DNA from 3 places in the Streptomyces sp. NPDC057743 genome. Region 2 is predicted to be linked to each of the others. Evidence: riboswitches for the same ligand, from Rfam matches in the RefSeq annotation. Region 2 holds a riboswitch; each other region holds the start of a gene.

Region 1 (5,555 bases), on a different contig from region 2:
ACGCGCCCGCGCCCGGCGGCAACGGTAGCTGGCGCAACGCCAAGGGACAGCCGTTCACCTCGGACCTGAGCGGACAGGACTTCTGGACCCTGGTCCGCGCCGGGTACGCCCCGCTGGGCATGGTGATGGGCACCTGCGTGTACCACATCGCCCACCAGAAGCTCGGTTCGATGTTCTCCAACATCGGCAAGAACGTGGAGATCGAGCCGTTCACCCAGGCGCTCTACGACGCCCGGGAGTTGGCGATGGAGCGGATGCAGCGGGAGGCGGAGGAGCTGCATGCCGAGGGCATCGTCGGGGTGCAGCTCAACTCCCACAACCACCGCTGGGGCGGGCACACCACCGAGTTCTTCGCCATCGGCACGGCCGTGCGACCGCTGCGCGAAGACCACGTCATCGAACGTCCGACGATGGTGCTGAGCCTGGACGGGTAGGGCCCGTCCGATGGGCCGGGGTCGCAAGACCCGGGCGCACGCGATCCGTTGGACCCAGACCGAAACGAAAGGCCGCTGTCGATGTCCTCCCACCTCCCCGTGCCGCCCGAGCCCGGCGGCGATCCCGCCTCCGTCGAGCTGCTCGCCGCCGCACTGCGCCGGGACGCCGCCGATCTGGAGGTGTACGCCCAGGTGCTCACCGGGACGCTGGCGGACGCGCTGCCGCCGGGGTCGGTGGCGATCGAGCGCAAGCGCGGCATGGCCGATCGACTGGCCGGCCGGGAAGGCAAGGTGGTGTGCCTGGACGTCGCGCTGGGCGAGCAGCGCCTGGTGCTGAACCTCTCCGGCGGCCGCCCGAGCGGCGAGGTGTGCCGGGAGGTGCGGGGAGTGATCCTCTCCCGGCGCCCGGTGGCCCTGGACGAGTGGGTGCGGGAGCTGGCCGCGGCCCTCGCCAGCCGTGCCGAGTCCGACGCCCGGGCCCGGGCGGCGCTGGAGCGGCTGCTGTTGGGCGGGTGACCCCAGCGTGTCGGCGCGTGTCGACGGGTCTCCGCCGAGCGGCTTCGCGGCACCCGCGATCCCCGCACCGCACCCCGCACCGCACCCCGCACCCCACCAGGAGGCAGCCCCGTGACCCGTCGTGTCACCCTCGTCTCGCCCGCGATGAGCCGGTCACTGCGGCAGGCCCGTTTTGTTGCCGGTGACGAGGGTGACGCTCTCGACGACAGCGGGGCCGCCAGGGCCCGTTCAGCCGCCGGATCGCTGCCCCGGGCCGCCCGGGTGCTCACCTCCCCGAGCGCGCGCTGCCGTCAGACGGCCGCCGCGCTCGGCCTCGAAGGCGCGGACGCGGCCGAGTTGCACGGTCTCGACGTGGGTCGCTGGACGGGCCGAACCCTTGACGAGGTGGGGGCCGCCGAACCGGAGGCCGTGGGCCGTTGGCTCGCCGACCCGACCTGCGCGCCCCATGGCGGCGAGTCGGTACAGGACCTGTGCGGACGCGTGGCGCGCTGGCTGGACGCGCTGCCCGCGGACGGCCGCACGCTCGCCGTCGTCGAGCCCGAGGTGGTGCGGGCGGCGGTCGTACGCGTCCTCGGCCTGCCCGCGCCGGCCTTCTGGCGGCTGGACGTACCCCCGTTGACGGCCACCGAACTCAGCGGCCGGGCCGGCCGCTGGAACCTGCGGCTCGGCCAGTCGTTGCCCCTGCCCTCGTAACGCAGACGCGTGGAAGGGCCTCGGAGGTTCCGTGGGCCCTCCCACGCGTGTGCGTCACGGGCGGCAATTCTCCTGGCGCGGGCGTCAGTTCTCGACGGGGACCGCTCGGCCGGCGGTAGCGGCCTCGGCCCGCGGGCGCAGCAGCCGCTCCGCCAACCCCCCGAAGAGCAGGCCGAATCCACCCCACAACACGGTCTGGATGGCCAGGGCGGAGAGACGGAACCGCCACAGCAGGGTGGCCGGGAAGCCCGTCGGCACCTCGTTGACGGCCGGCAGGACGGCATAGGCCACACCGATCACGACGGCGAAGGCCACCACCGCGACGACGGTCGCGTTCCAGGCGCCCCACCTCGGTGCCAGGCGCTTGCCCAGGATGGTGGCCGCCAGCGCCAGCAACACGCTGAGCAGCATCATCAGGAAGTACAGGGCGGTGCGTTTGCCGATGGTGTCGGGTTCGCCGACGGACGGCGGATTGGCCGGGTACTTCAGGAACGGCACCACGTACACGGCGAGCAGCGCGCAGCCGGACAGCAGCAGCGCGGTCGCCCGGGGGCCGAAGCGGCCGACGCGGCCGAGCGCGAAGGAGAAGGCGAGGCTGGCGATGCCGCCGAAGGCGACCCCGTAGACCAGTACGCCCGTGGCGAGGCCGGCGGTGGATTGGAGGGAGCGGGAGATGACTTCCGGCTCGTGTTCGTGGGAGTGGGCGGCCTCGAACCGGATCGCGCTGTCGACGTTCGGCTCACCGAGGAGAGAGGCGACGACCAGCGCGAGCACGCCGGCTGCGAGGCCGGCGAGCATGCCACGGACGAGGAGGTTTCGGACCGTTGTGGAGTTCATGGGCGTGCGGCGTCCCTCGCGTCAGTGGCAGGGGAAGCCGAGCAGGTGGCGGCCGTCGTGCACCCACTCGTGGATGTCCGTGCCGTTGAAGACGGAGGTGGCGCCCTGCTCGGCGCCGACGAAGTAGAGCAGGACCAGCATCAGGATGCCGAAGAAGAGCGCCCAGGGGGCAATCGCCTTGAGCGGGAGTGTGGTGGGTACCGCGGGGGAGTCGACGGTCGGCTGGGCGACGGACTGCGCCATGGCGGGGCCTCCTTCTGGGAGTTCGCGTCCCATCTCGGTGGTGCACAGGGCGACGGCTGCGGGTCTGACTCACGGGACGCCCAACGCGCTGGACCGTCCCGCTCACAGTGGCGCGACCGTGCCGGATTCCCACCGGCTTCCGTCATGCCGTCGTCAATAATCGCGCCGACGATACCGCGTGGCAGGTGCATGGCCAAGATGCGGATCGCTGGGCGTGATCTTCCTCTCGCGCCGGGCGGTGGGCCGGCCGGCGACCCGAGTAACCGCCGGCCGGCCCCGCCGCCGCTCACCCCCGCCCGACGAGATGCGGCAGTTCTGCCAGGAGGTGGCGCAGTCGCTCGGCGGGCACCCCGCCGCCCTGCGCGACCTCCTTGGAGCCGCCGCCGCGGCCGTCCAACAACTGCTTGACCACGGCGGAGGCGTTCAACCCGGCGGCCGTGGCGGCACCGTTGAGGGCGAGTACGAGGGCGCCGTCGTCGCCGGCGACCGCCGCCAGGCCGGGGCGGTCCGCCGGGAGCCGGTCGCGGACGGCCAGGGCCAGGGCGCGCGCATCGGCGGCCGGGCCCTGCGCGCTGGCGGTGACGACCAGGGTGCCGCCCGCGTCCACGCCGGTGGCGGCCAGCTCCGCGGCCCGCGCCGCGGTGGCCTGGGCCTTCAGCCGGGCGTTCTCGCGGTCTGCGGCCTTCAACCGGTCCAGCAGGCCACCGATCTTCTCGGGCAACTCCGCGCGCGGCGCCCCCAGTTGCTCGGCGATCCGCGAGACCAGATCGCGTTCGCGGGCCAGATAGGCGAAGCCCTCGATGCCCACCGCCGCCTCCAGCCGTCGCATCCCGGCGCCGACCGAGGACTCGCCGGTCAGCGCGACCGTGCCGATCTGCGCGGCGTGCTCGACATGGGTGCCGCCGCACAGCTCGCGCGACCAGGCGCCGCCGATCTCGACCACCCGCACCTGCTCCCCGTACGTCTCGTCGAACAGGGCGAGCGCGCCGATCTCCTTGGCCTCGGGCAGCGTCATCCACCGCACGCCCACCGGCAGATCCCTGCGCAGCGCCCGGTTGGCGGCCTCCTCGATCTCGCTGCGGACGGTGGGGGAGAGGGCGCCGCGCCAGGGGAAGTCCAGGCGCAGATAGCCGGGCCGGTTGTAGGAGCCGGCCTGGAGGGCCGTCGGGCCGAGGATCTCGCGCAGCGCCGCGTGCAGGACATGGGTGCCGGAGTGGGCCTGCCGGGCGCCCAGCCGCCACTCGGGATCGACCGCGGCGACCACCTCGTCGCCGACGGACAACTCGCCCGTAGCGATCCGAATGTGATGCGCAATCAGCCCCGGCAGCGGCCGCTGCACGTCGAGGACCTCGGCCTCGGCGAAGGCGCCGGAGAGGCGGCCGGCGTCGCTGTCCTGGCCGCCGGACTCGGCGTAGAAGGGGGAGCGGTCCAGGACGACGGTGACGATCTCGCCCTCGCGGGCGACCGGGACCGGGCCGGCCGCACCGAGCACCCCCAGGACCCGGGCCTCGGCGGTCAGCGACTCCCACGCCTGCCAGTCGGTGGGACCGTGCGCGTCCAGCAACGAGCGAAGCGCCGAAGTGTCAGCCGTGCCACCGGACTTACGGGCCCGGGCATCGGCGCGGGCCCGCTCGCGCTGCTCGTTCATCAGGGCGGTGAAGCCCTCGCGGTCGACCTCGACGCCCTGCTCGGCCGCCATCTCCAGGGTGAGGTCGATGGGGAACCCGTAGGTGTCGTGCAGCAGGAACGCCTGCCCGCCCGGCAGCGTGCGTCCGCCCTCCTCCCGCACCCGGGCGACGGCGGTGTCCAGGACGGTGGTGCCCTGCCGCAGCGTGGCGCGGAAGGCGTCCTCCTCCCCGCACGCCTGGTCAAAGATCCGCGGATAGGCGTCCGCGACCTCCGGATAGCTGGCGGCCATGCAGTCCCGCGCCACCGCGAGCAGTTCGGGCAACGCGGGGTCCTGGTAGCCGAGTTGACGCATCGAGCGGACCGCGCGGCGGAGGATGCGGCGCAGGACGTAGCCGCGCCCCTCGTTGCCGGGCGCGGTGCCGTCGGCGAGCAGCATCAACGCGGTGCGGACGTGGTCGGCGACCACCCGCAGCCGGACGTCCGACGGGTGCTCCGCGCCGTAGCCGACCCCGGCGAGCTCCGCGGCGCGGTCGAGGACGGGCCGGGTCTCGTCGATCTCGTAGAGGTTGTCCTTGCCCTGGAGGAGGGTGGCCATCCGCTCCAGGCCCATGCCGGTGTCGATGTTGGGGCGGGGCAGCCGGCCGAGGATCGGGTAGCCGGACTTGCCGGCGCCCTCGCCGCGCTCGTCCTGCATGAAGACCAGGTTCCAGAACTCCATGTAGCGGTCCTCGTCGACCACCGGGCCGCCCGCGCGGCCGAGCGCCGGGCCCCGGTCGTAGTACAGCTCGGAGCACGGACCGCAGGGGCCGGGCACGCCCATCGACCAGAAGTTGTCCTCGTCACCACGGGCCACGATCCGCTCGTCGGGCAGCCCCGCGAGCGCCCGCCACAGGCTGCGCGCCTCGTCGTCGGAGTGGTGGACGGTCACCCAGATCCGCTCCGGGTCCAGGCCGTAACCCCCGTCCGCGACCGGGGAGGTGGACAGCTCCCAGGCGAAGGCGATGGCCTGCTCCTTGAAGTAGTCCCCGAAGGAGAAGTTCCCGTTCATCTGGAAGAACGAGCCGTGCCGGGTGGTCTTCCCCACCTCCTCGATGTCCAGCGTGCGCACGCACTTCTGCACGCTGGTCGCCCGCGGCCACGGCGCCTCCTGCTCGCCGGTCAGATAGGGCTTGAACGGGACCATGCCGGCGTTGACGAACAGCA
Region 2 (5,555 bases):
ACCTCGGCACGCTCCTGATGCAGCGGTACGTGATCCTGTACGGCAAGCGGCTGTTCGCCGCGGTCGTGCTGCTCGGCGTCACCCTCCAGGCGACCGTGATGATCGTGCTGTCCATGGAGTTCCCGCTGATGTACGCGAACCAGACGCTCGGCTTCATCGTGCCGGGCCTGATCGCCTACCAGTTGGTGCGCCAGCCCAAGGGCCCCACCCTCCTGGCCACCGGCTCGGTGACGCTCATGGCCTATGTCGTCCTCACCGCCGGAATCCTCCTCGGCGTCATGCCGTCCGCTTGACCCCTCCCCCGGAGCCCACCGCATGCCCCCCAAGAAGCGCCCCCTGCTGCACACCGCGACCGTCCTGACCCTCCTGGCCGGCAGCGCCTACCTCACCGTGGAGCTGCGCAAGGACGAACAGGACAAGGCGCCCCGGGCCCAGGCCGTCACCGACACCCCGCTCGGCGGCTCCGCCTCCGGCGAGCAGCGCGGGCAGACCTGGGAACGCCTGAAGAACCCGGACCGCACCGTGCTGCGCGGCGCGGGCGGCCAGGTCCTGGCCACCTTCACCGACCGGTCCCGCACCGCCACCCTCAAGGGCCCCTCGCGCACCTTCAGCGAGGCCGAGAACACCGCGACCAAGGTGGTCACCGAGGACTGGGTGCGCCTGATGCCCGAGGCGTGGCGCGCCGGCGCGGAGAAGGAGCGCTGGTTCAAGGAGTGGTTCCGGCGCTACCACGGCAGCCAGGAGGACGACCTCTTCGCCATCGCCTTCCAGTACATCACCGGAGCGCCCGCCAAGAAGGACGAGCGGGGCGTGGTGTACGCCGGCGACGCCAAGTTCGGCCCGGTCAACCCCGACCTGGCCAAGCACCGCGGCACGCCGCTGCTCGAACAGTCCGACTTCTTCGACTACTTGGGCATCCCGTACACCTTCCGCGACGGCACCGCCAAGCGGCCCGAGGCGGCCCGCTACCGCGCCGTCGACTGCTCCGGCTACATGCGGCTGGTCTTCGGCTACCGGGCCCGCTACCCACTGGCCCCCGCCGACGGGAAGGGCGACGGCCTGCCCCGCACCGCCAACGGGATGGGCCGCTCCCAACTGGGCGCCGAGATCATCCCGTTGTCCGGCCCGGCCCCCTGGTACGAGCGCCCGCAGAACATCGACGTGCTCCAGCCGGGAGACCTGGTCTTCTTCAAGATGGACCACCACACCGGCAACCGCCTGGACCACGTCGGCCTGTACCTGGGACCCGACACCGAGGGCCACAAGGTCTTCCTCTCCAGCCGCAAGGAGGTCAACGGCCCGACCATCGGCGACAAGGGCGGCGTGTCCCGGCTCGACGGCAACGGCTTCTACGCCCAGCTCCTGCGCAACGCCAAACGCCTGTGAGGCATGGGGCGTTGGGGCCGGCCCCTACGGGGCAGCGCGCTAGCTGATGGAGTGCGGGGACAGCGCCGTGAACCAGAGCAGGACGACGGTGGCGACGCCCATGATCGGGGTCAGTATCTCCGTCTCCACCTTGTTGCCGCTGTGCTTGATGAGGACGATCTCGTAGCGCGTCTTCAGCGGCCACAGCCACGGCGCGCCCATCTTCGTGATGGAGTCGCCGAGCAGGTGTGCCAGGCAGCCGAGCCCGATGGCGTACGGCAGCCAACCGGGCGCCGACGGGATGAACTTGGCGATGACCCCGGTCCCTATTCCGGCCATGGCGACGATCGTCGCCCAGGCGGAGAAGCCGTGGCCGGGCGGGCAGAGGTTGAGCGCGCGCACGGCGAGGGCCAGCAGGAAGAAGGTCATGCCCAGGGTGAAGGGCCGGCCCAGGTACGTCACGCCGGCCCAGCTGCCGACGGTCATCAGCACCACGAAGAACAGCGAGTGGGTGGCATGGCGGTGCCCGCCGGAGATCCAGGCCACGAACCGGCACAGGATCTTGGACACCGGGCCGAGGAAGTTGGCGATGGTGCCGTCGTGGTGGTCCAGGTCGGGCAGCAGCGCGGCGCCGGCGCACAGCACGGTGCCCATCAGGATCTCCTGGGGCATCAGGTGGGTGTGCATCAGCAGCGGGGGCAGGAACGGCGTGGTGCCCGCGAAGAGCAGCGCGCCGCTCACCGCATGCGAATGACCCATCATGGTGCGTCGTCCTCCCCGTATGTGGCGCGTCGTTGACGCGCCCTCAGCCACGGCGGAGACGGTACCAGCGCGATCACGGCGGTGGCGCCACGGGGCGGCGAGGCGCGACCGCGGGCGTTACCCGGCCCCGCCCCCTTCCAATCCCACCGGGCACTTGTCCCATCTCACCATCCGCATACTGGACGACGTCCGGCGTGCCGCGGCCCCGCCCCGTAGGGTGACCGGTGCAGCTGGTTCGCCCCGTCCGCCAGACGGGAGGCGTCGCAAGAGGGAACCCGGTGGGAATCCGGGACTGCCCCGCAGCGGTGAGCGGGAACGACCGCCGTCATACGCACTGGACCCACCCGGGCCTGGGAAGCGACGGCCACTAGGAGCCTCGGCACGACACGAGGCGCGCCCGCGAGTCCGAAGACCTGCCAACTGCCCGCGTACGGACGACCCGTGCGCGGAGTCCCGGTGACCTTCGAGGGCGGGTCGGGAGCGCTCCGGACACCGTCCGGGGCGCAGGCACCAGCCGGTGCCCGTGTCGCGCGCCATGCCATGCGCCGCGCCATACGGGTCGCCGCATCCGGTGCGTACCGTCACCCTTCGCGCGCTCGTCCCCGTCCCCGGGATCTCAGGGATTCATCTCGCGAAGGAGATCTCCGTGACCACCAAGTCCGCAGCCGCGGCAGCACGGGCCACCGTGTACGGCTACCCGCGCCAGGGCCGGCGCCGGGAGCTGAAGAAGGCCATCGAGGGCTACTGGAAGGGCAAGGTCACCGCGGACGCGCTGCGCGCCACTGCCGCGGAACTGCGCCGCACCACCTGGCAGGAGCTGGCCGACGCCGGCATCGACGAGGTCCCGACCGGCGACTTCTCGTACTACGACCACGTCCTGGACGCCAGCGTCATGGTCGGTGCGATCCCCGAGCGCCACCGCGCGGCCGTCGCCGCCGACCCGCTGGACGGCTACTTCGCCATGGCCCGCGGCGCCCAGGACGCCGCGCCCCTGGAGATGACCAAGTGGTTCGACACCAACTACCACTACCTCGTCCCCGAGTTGGGACCGGACACCGTCTTCTCGGCCGACTCCACCAAGCAGGTCACGGAATTCGGGGAGGCGCTCGCCCTGGGCCTGACCGCCCGGCCGGTCCTGGTCGGCCCGGTCAGCTACCTCCTGCTCGCCAAGCCCGCCCCCGGCGTGGCCGACGGCTTCGACCCGCTCACCCTCCTCGACCGGCTGCTGCCGGTGTACGCCGAGGTCCTCGCGGACCTGCGCGCGGCGGGCGCGCAGTGGGTGCAGCTCGATGAGCCCGCCCTCGTCCAGGACCGCACGCCGGCCCAACTGGACGCCGCGGAGCGCGCGTTCCGCTCCCTGGGTACCCTCGCCGACCGGCCCAAGCTGCTTGTCGCCTCGTACTTCGACCGGCTCGGCGACGCCCTCCCGGTGCTGGCCAAGACCCCCGTCGACGGGCTCGCGCTGGACTTCACGGAGGCGGCCGCCGGCAACCTCGACGCCCTCGCCGCCGTCGGCGGACTGCCCGGCAAGCGCCTGGTCGCCGGCGTCGTCAACGGCCGCAACATCTGGGTCAACGACCTGGAGCGGTCGCTGTCCGTGCTGGGCACGCTGCTGGGGCTGGCCGACCGGGTCGACGTGGCGGCCTCCTGCTCCCTGCTGCACGTCCCGCTCGACGCGTCGCTGGAGCGGGACATCGCGCCACAGATCCGGCGCTGGCTCGCCTTCGCCCGCCAGAAGACCGCCGAGCTGGTCACCCTCACCAGGGGCCTGACCCGCGGCACCGACGCCATCGCCAGCGAACTGGCCGCCAACCGCGCCGACCTGGCGTCCCGGGCCAGCTCCCCGATCACCCACGACCGGGCGGTGCGGGGCCGTACCGCGGCGGTCACCGAGGCCGACGCGCGCCGCTCCCAGCCGTACCCGGAGCGGGCCGCCGCCCAGCGCGCCCACCTCGGCCTGCCGCTGCTGCCGACCACCACCATCGGCTCCTTCCCGCAGACCGGCGAACTGCGGGCCGCCCGCGCCGACCTGCGCGCCGGCCGGATCGACACCGCCGGCTACGAGGAGCGCATCAAGACCGAGATCCACGAGGTCATCTCCTTCCAGGAGAAGACCGGCCTGGACGTCCTGGTGCACGGCGAGCCCGAACGCAACGACATGGTCCAGCACTTCGCCGAGCAGCTCACCGGCTACCTCGCCACCCGGCACGGCTGGGTCCAGTCCTACGGCACCCGCTACGTCCGCCCGCCGATCCTGGCCGGCGACATCTCCCGTCCCGAGCCCATGACGGTCCGTTGGACGACCTTTGCCCAGTCGCTCACCGAGCGCCCGGTCAAGGGCATGCTCACCGGCCCGGTCACCATGCTCGCCTGGTCCTTCGTCCGCGACGACCAGCCGCTCGGCGAGACCGCGCGCCAGGTCGCCCTCGCCCTGCGCGACGAGGTGCGCGATCTGGAGGCGGCCGGCACCTCCGTCATCCAGGTCGACGAGCCCGCGCTGCGCGAGACCCTGCCGCTGCGCACCGCCGACCGCCCCGCGTATCTGGCCTGGGCCACCGAGGCGTTCCGCCTCACCACCGCCGGGGTGCGTCCCGACACCCAGATCCACACCCACATGTGCTACGCCGAGTTCGGCGACATCGTGCAGGCCATCGACGACCTCGACGCCGACGTCATCAGCCTGGAGGCGACCCGCTCCCACATGCAGGTCGCCCGCGAACTCGCCGCCCACGGCTACCCGCGCGAGGCCGGCCCCGGGGTGTACGACATCCACTCGCCCCGGGTGCCGAGCGCGGAAGAGGCGGCGGACCTGCTCCGCATCGGCCTACGGGCCATCCCCGCCGAACGCCTCTGGGTCAACCCCGACTGCGGCCTGAAGACCCGCGACTGGCCGGAGGTCCGCGCCTCCCTCGAACACCTCGTCACCGCGGCCCGGACGGTACGCGCCGAGCTGTAGCCCGCACCCGCCGAAGGACGCGGAACGGCGCGCCCGCCCCGGCACTGGCCGGGGCGGGCGCGCTCCCACCGGACGTCATCTCGCCCCCCTGAGGGGGAAGTTGGTGCCGATCGGGAGTGACCGTGCGTGGGGCGGTCGGTCAGGAAGTGGGGCCGCTCCAGTAGGCGTCGTCCCACTCCATCGCGTCCGGCGTGAACTCGACCTCCATCCGGTCGGCCGCGTCCGCCGGCAGCGAGAAGGCGTACTTGCCCACGACCTCCTTGCCGGGCAGGACGTACCCGGTGATGACCTTCTGCCGCCCGCTCCCGTCGATCACCAGCTCCGCCGACGCACCCTTCGCGTCGTTGACGTCGGGCAGCCCGGTCTCGACGGAGATCCGCTTGCTGCTGGTGTTGACCACGGTGACGGTGACCTGGACGGCCTTGTTCCCCTTGGCGTGCCCGTGGGCGAACGCGTCCGGCTCGAACGGCTC
Region 3 (5,555 bases), on a different contig from region 2:
CGGCGATGGAGCGCGCGATGGAACGGCCGTGCCGGGCGCTGTGGTACGCCACCACATCGGCCTCGGCGATGACCTCCACCGCCCGCACGGTCATCAGGGACGGGTCGCCGGGGCCGAGGCCGACGCCGTAGAGGCGCCCGGTGTGCCGCGGGGGCTGCGCGGCCGGCTGGTCCGGCGCACCGCTGGGGGACTGCTGCTCGCTCACGCTCACTCTTCCTCGCTCGCCAGGGCGTTGAGCGCCGCCGCGGCCATGGCGCTGCCGCCGCGCCGCCCGCGCACCACGATGTGCTCCAGCTTCGACGGGTGGTCGATCAGCGCGTCCTTGGACTCGGCGGCGCCGATGAAGCCGACCGGTATGCCGAGGACGGCGGCGGGGCGCGGCGCCCCCTCCTCGATCATTTCGAGGAACCGGAAGAGGGCGGTGGGGGCGTTGCCGAAGGCGACCACGGCGCACTCCAGCTTGTCCCGCCACAGTTCGAGCGCGGCGGCGCTGCGCGTGGTGCCCATCCGGGCGGCCAGCTCCACAACGGCCGGATCGCCGAGGGTGCACAACACCTCGTTGTCCGCGGGCAGTCGCTTGCGGGTCACGCCGCTGGCCACCATGGTGGCGTCGCACAGGATCGGCGCACCGGCGCGCAGCGCGGCCCGGGCACTGGCCACGACGCCCGGGGTGAAGGCCAGATCGCGGACGAGATCGACCATGCCGCAGGCGTGGATCATGCGGACCGCGACCCGGCTGACGTCGGCGGGCAGTTCGGACAGGTCCGCCTCGGCGCGGATGGTGGCGAAGGACTGGCGGTAGATGGCCGCCCCGTCCTTTTCGTAGTCGAACGCGGTCACTGGAGCCTCGGGGTCGTGGGTTGTGGGGTGGAAGGGGGGTGTGGGGAGTCGGAGGGGGGTGCCAAGTCCCGTGATTCCGGGGTGGGTTCGGCCCCTTCGTGGGAAGCCGGGCCCGGCGGAGGTGTTTCACGTGAAACGGCGCCCTGCCGGGGCGTTTCACGTGAAACATCCTGTGGGGCAGGGGAGTTGGGGTGCACGGCGGTGGTGCGGTAGCCGTCGGGCGTCGCCAGGACGTCGGTCCAGGCGCCGTGCGGATGGCCGCAGCGCCGTGCGCAGCCCGACCAGTGGACGGGCGGGCCGACGGGCGGGGCGGGGGCGTCCGCCGGGACGGGCCGGCCCTCGGCGAGGGCGGCCGATGCGTCGCTTCGCACGTCCGTCAGGGACTTGGCGCAGCCGGGGAGGCCGGTGCAGGCGGTGACCCCGCGCCACGGGGAGGCCGGGTCGGTGACCAGACCGGCGGCGGCGAGCTCGCCCAGCCGTCCCTCCGCCGCGTCCGCCGGCAGGCCGGGGACGACGATGCCGCGCCAGGGCGTGAGGCGCAGCGCGCCGGAGCCGTCCACCGCGGCGACCTCGGCCAACAGCCGCCACTGGGCCGCGGTCAGCCGGCCGAGCGGCGCCAGGACCACCAGGGCGCGGCGGCCGTCCGGGCCCTCGACCGGGCCGGGGACGGTGGCATCGGCGTACGGCACCGTCGGCCGCGGGCCGGGCGTCTTCGCGTGCGCGACGGGCTCGGCGGGCTCGGCGGGCTCGGCGGGCTCGGCGGTGATGCCCGCGGCACGCAGCGCGCCGCGCACGTCATGGGCGGTGAGCGGTCGCGTGGCGGGGAGTTCGGTGACCCGCCAGGCGCCGCTGCCGCTCTCCGCCGCGACGGCCAGGAAGGTTTCGGCGGCGATCAGCGCCGCCCGCGGGACGTCGTCCGGCGCGATCCGCAGCGCCGCCGGGTCCGCGCCGACGCGGAGCAGCGCCCCGTACCCGGACGCCGCCCCCGGCGCGAACGCGGTGCCCGCCGGGGCCCGTCGGCCGGATTCTGCGAGCAAGGTCACATCGCCGCCGAGCCCCGCCACATCGCCCCGCCCGTCGTCCAGGACGAACAGAAAACGGCCCGAAAGGGCCGTCGCCGGCTCGCTCGCGCACAGCAGCGCATCCAGGCTCCGGGCCCACAACCGCACGTCGGAAGGGGTGTGGTGGTCCAGCCCGGCCAGCGGCGAGGCCAGCACGTTGCGGATCCGCTCATGACGTACCGACGGCAGCAGTCCGGCGTCGGCGAGGAGGGCGGCCAGGCGGCCGCCGCACCCGTCGGGCAGGCCGCGGAGTTCGACGTTGCCGCGGGAGGTGAGCGAGAGGTGCCCGTCGCCGAGGCGCTCTGCGGCGTACGCCAGCGCGCGGGCCTGCGATGCCGTCAAGTCCCCTGCCGGCAACCGGACTCGGGCCAGTTCGCCGTCGGCTGCGGAGTGCAGCCGCAGCGCTCCCGGGCAGGCGTCACCGCGGTCCCGCACGGGCGGTCCGGCCCGGTCGGGGCGTCGAGAGGGGGAGGGCGGCATGGCGGCGAGCATACCTACGCGTCGGATCCCGGAACCGTGGCGAGGGGGGCGCACGGGCGGCCCGTCCAGGCGCGCTCCCGCGGCTCGGCCGCAGCCCTTACTATGCAGGTCGGCGGGTCGGCTGACCCGCCGGACGCCAGCGACGGCGCCAAGGGAGGAAGCCCGGTGAGAATCCGGCGCGGTCCCGCCACTGTGAACCCGGCCACCGCCGGGTGAGCCAGGAACTCCCGCCGTCCATACGACCACCCGGGGCGTGGAATCCCCGAGGAAGGGCTGCGCCGTGATCCTGCTGCTGTCGACCTCCGACACCGATCTGCTCAGTGCCCGCGCGGCCACGGGACCCGTGCCGTACCGGCTCGCCAACCCCGCCCGCCTCGACGTCGCCGACCTCCCGGGACTGTTGGAGGGCGCGGACCTCGTCGTCGTCCGCCTGCTCGGCGGCATCCGCGCCTGGGAGGACGGCCTGGACGTGCTGCTGGCCGCGGACCAGCACCGCCCGGTCGTCGTCCTCACCGGCGAACAGGCCCCCGACGCCCAGCTGATGGAGGCGTCCACGGTCCCGGTCGGCATCGCTGCCGAGGCGCACGCCTACCTCGCGCACGGCGGTCCGGCCAACCTCGACCAACTGGCCCGGTTCCTCAGCGACACCGTGCTGCTCACCGGACACGGCTTCGAGCCGCCCGCGGCCGCGCCGTCCTGGGGCCCGCTGGAGCGCCCCGCCTCGGAGGCGACCGGCCCGACGGTGGCCGTGCTCTACTACCGCGCCCACCACATGAGCGGCAACACCCGCTTCGTCCACGACCTCTGCGACCGGATCGAGGAGGCCGGCGGCCGCCCGATGCCGCTCTTCGTCGCCTCGTTGCGCGCCCCCGAGCCGGAGTTGATCGAGGAGCTGCGCGCGGCCGACGCCCTGGTCACCACCGTCCTGGCGGCCGGCGGCACCAAGCCCGCCGGGGCGTCCGCGGGCGGCGACGACGAGTCCTGGGACGCCGGCGCGCTGGCCGCCCTGGACGTGCCGATCCTCCAGGCGCTCTGCCTGACCGGGTCGCGGGCCGACTGGGAGGCGAACGACGAGGGGCTCTCGCCGCTCGACGCCGCCTCGCAGATCGCGGTGCCCGAGTTCGACGGGCGGCTGATCACCGTGCCGTTCTCGTTCAAGGAGATCGACGAGGACGGCCTCCCGGTCTACGCCGCCGACCCTGAACGGGCCGCCCGGGTCGCCGGGATCGCCGTCCGGCACGCCCGGTTGCGGCACATCCCGGCCGCCGAGAAGCGGCTGGCGCTGGTGCTGTCGGCGTACCCCACCAAGCACTCCCGGATCGGCAACGCGGTCGGCCTGGACACCCCGGCCAGCGCCGTCGAGCTGCTGCGCCGCCTGGGGGCCGAGGGCTACGACTTCGGCACCGAGCCGGTCCCGGGGCTCGCGTCCGGCGACGGCGACGAGCTGATCTACGCCCTCATCGAGGCCGGCGGCCACGACCAGGAGTGGCTGACCGAGGAGCAGTTGGCCCGCAACCCGGTCCGGATACCGGCCGCCGACTACCGCCGCTGGTACGCCACGCTGCCGCAGGAGCTCCGGGACTCCGTGGAGGAGCACTGGGGCCCGCCGCCCGGCGAGATGTTCGTCGACCGCAGCCGGAACCCGGAGGGCGACATCGTGCTGGCCGCCCTGCGCCGCGGCAATCTGCTGATCCTCATCCAGCCGCCGCGCGGCTTCGGCGAGAACCCGATCGCGATCTACCACGACCCCGATCTGCCGCCCTCCCACCACTACTTGGCGGCCTACCGCTGGATCGCCACGCCCGCCGCCGACGGCGGCTTCGGCGCCGACGCCATGGTCCACCTCGGCAAGCACGGCAACCTGGAGTGGCTGCCCGGCAAGAACGCCGGCCTGTCCGCCGCCTGCGGCCCGGACGCGGCCCTCGGCGACCTGCCGCTGATCTACCCGTTCCTGGTCAACGACCCGGGCGAGGGCACCCAGGCCAAGCGCCGGGTGCACGCCACCCTCGTCGACCACCTCGTCCCGCCGATGGCCCGCGCCGACTCCTACGGCGACATCGCGCGCCTGGAGCAACTGCTCGACGAGTACGCCGCGATCTCCTCGATGGACCCGGCCAAGCTGCCCGCCATCCGCGCGCAGATCTGGACGCTGATCCAGGCCGCCAAGTTGGACCACGACCTGGGCCTGGAGGAGCGCCCGGAGGACGACGGGTTCGACGACTTCCTGCTGCACGTCGACGGCTGGCTCTGCGAGGTCAAGGACGCGCAGATCCGCGACGGGCTGCACGTGCTGGGCGCCGCCCCGGCCGGCGAGGCCCGGGTCAACCTCGTCCTGGCGATCCTGCGCGCCCGGCAGATCTGGGGCGGCACCTCCGCGCTGCCCGGGCTCCGCGAGGCGCTCGGGCTGGACGAGTCGGCCGCCACCCGGACCGCGGCCGACGACGCCGAGGCCGTCGCCCGCGGCCTGGTCCAGGCCATGGAGGACGCCGACTGGGAGCCGGCCGCGGCCTCCCGGGTCGCCGAGGGCCACCCGGAGGCGGTCGCCGCGATCCTCGACTTCGCCGCCCGGGAGGTCGTCCCGCGACTGGCCGCCACCACCGCCGAACTCGATCACGCGGTGCACGCGTTGAACGGCGGCTTCGTCCCGGCCGGCCCGTCCGGCTCGCCGCTGCGCGGCCTGGTCAACGTCCTGCCGACCGGCCGCAACTTCTACTCCGTCGACCCCAAGGCCGTGCCCTCGCGGCTCGCCTGGGAGACCGGACAGGCGCTCGCCGACTCGCTGTTGGCCCGCTACCGCGACGACAACGGCGACTGGCCGCAGTCCGTGGGCCTGTCCCTGTGGGGCACCAGCGCGATGCGGACCTCCGGCGACGACGTCGCCGAGGCGCTGGCGCTGCTCGGCGTCCGCCCCGTGTGGGACGACGCCTCGCGCCGGGTCACCGGCCTGGAGGCCATCGAGCTCGACGAGCTCGGCCGCCCCCGCATCGATGTCACGCTGCGCATCAGCGGCTTCTTCCGCGACGCGTTCCCGCACGTGATCGGCCTGCTGGACGACGCGGTGCGGCTCGTCGCCGGCCTCGACGAGCCCGCCGAGGGCAACTTCGTCCGGGCCCACGCCCAGGCGGACCTCGCGGCGCACGGGGACGAACGCCGCGCCACCACCCGGATCTTCGG

What was found. Region 2 has a riboswitch for cobalamin ahead of metE (5-methyltetrahydropteroyltriglutamate--homocysteine S-methyltransferase). Riboswitches for the same ligand answer to the same signal wherever they lie in the genome.
Region 1: another riboswitch for cobalamin. It lies ahead of ACFVFQ_RS35120 (CbtB-domain containing protein); the one in region 2 lies ahead of metE (5-methyltetrahydropteroyltriglutamate--homocysteine S-methyltransferase).
Region 3: another riboswitch for cobalamin. It lies ahead of cobN (cobaltochelatase subunit CobN); the one in region 2 lies ahead of metE (5-methyltetrahydropteroyltriglutamate--homocysteine S-methyltransferase).

What each region holds. Positions count from the first base shown of each region.
Region 1 is NZ_JBHVJX010000052.1:19,898-25,452, reverse strand. It holds gene ACFVFQ_RS35140 (heavy metal-binding domain-containing protein) at 1-434, shown strand, start outside; gene ACFVFQ_RS35135 (hypothetical protein) at 516-950, shown strand; gene ACFVFQ_RS35130 (histidine phosphatase family protein) at 1,062-1,643, shown strand; gene ACFVFQ_RS35125 (CbtA family protein) at 1,728-2,480, opposite strand; gene ACFVFQ_RS35120 (CbtB-domain containing protein) at 2,502-2,723, opposite strand; cobalamin riboswitch at 2,760-2,908, opposite strand; gene alaS (alanine--tRNA ligase) at 3,010-5,555, opposite strand, start outside.
Region 2 is NZ_JBHVJX010000018.1:95,147-100,701, reverse strand. It holds gene ACFVFQ_RS21840 (poly-gamma-glutamate biosynthesis protein PgsC/CapC) at 1-293, shown strand, start outside; gene ACFVFQ_RS21835 (NlpC/P60 family protein) at 316-1,386, shown strand; gene ACFVFQ_RS21830 (metal-dependent hydrolase) at 1,426-2,127, opposite strand; cobalamin riboswitch at 2,342-2,563, shown strand; gene metE (5-methyltetrahydropteroyltriglutamate--homocysteine S-methyltransferase) at 2,774-5,083, shown strand; gene ACFVFQ_RS21820 (DUF4190 domain-containing protein) at 5,223-5,555, opposite strand, start outside.
Region 3 is NZ_JBHVJX010000004.1:282,920-288,474, reverse strand. It holds gene ACFVFQ_RS06620 (precorrin-2 C(20)-methyltransferase) at 1-211, opposite strand, end outside; gene ACFVFQ_RS06615 (precorrin-8X methylmutase) at 208-840, opposite strand; gene cobG (precorrin-3B synthase) at 837-2,393, opposite strand; cobalamin riboswitch at 2,477-2,629, shown strand; gene cobN (cobaltochelatase subunit CobN) at 2,662-5,555, shown strand, end outside.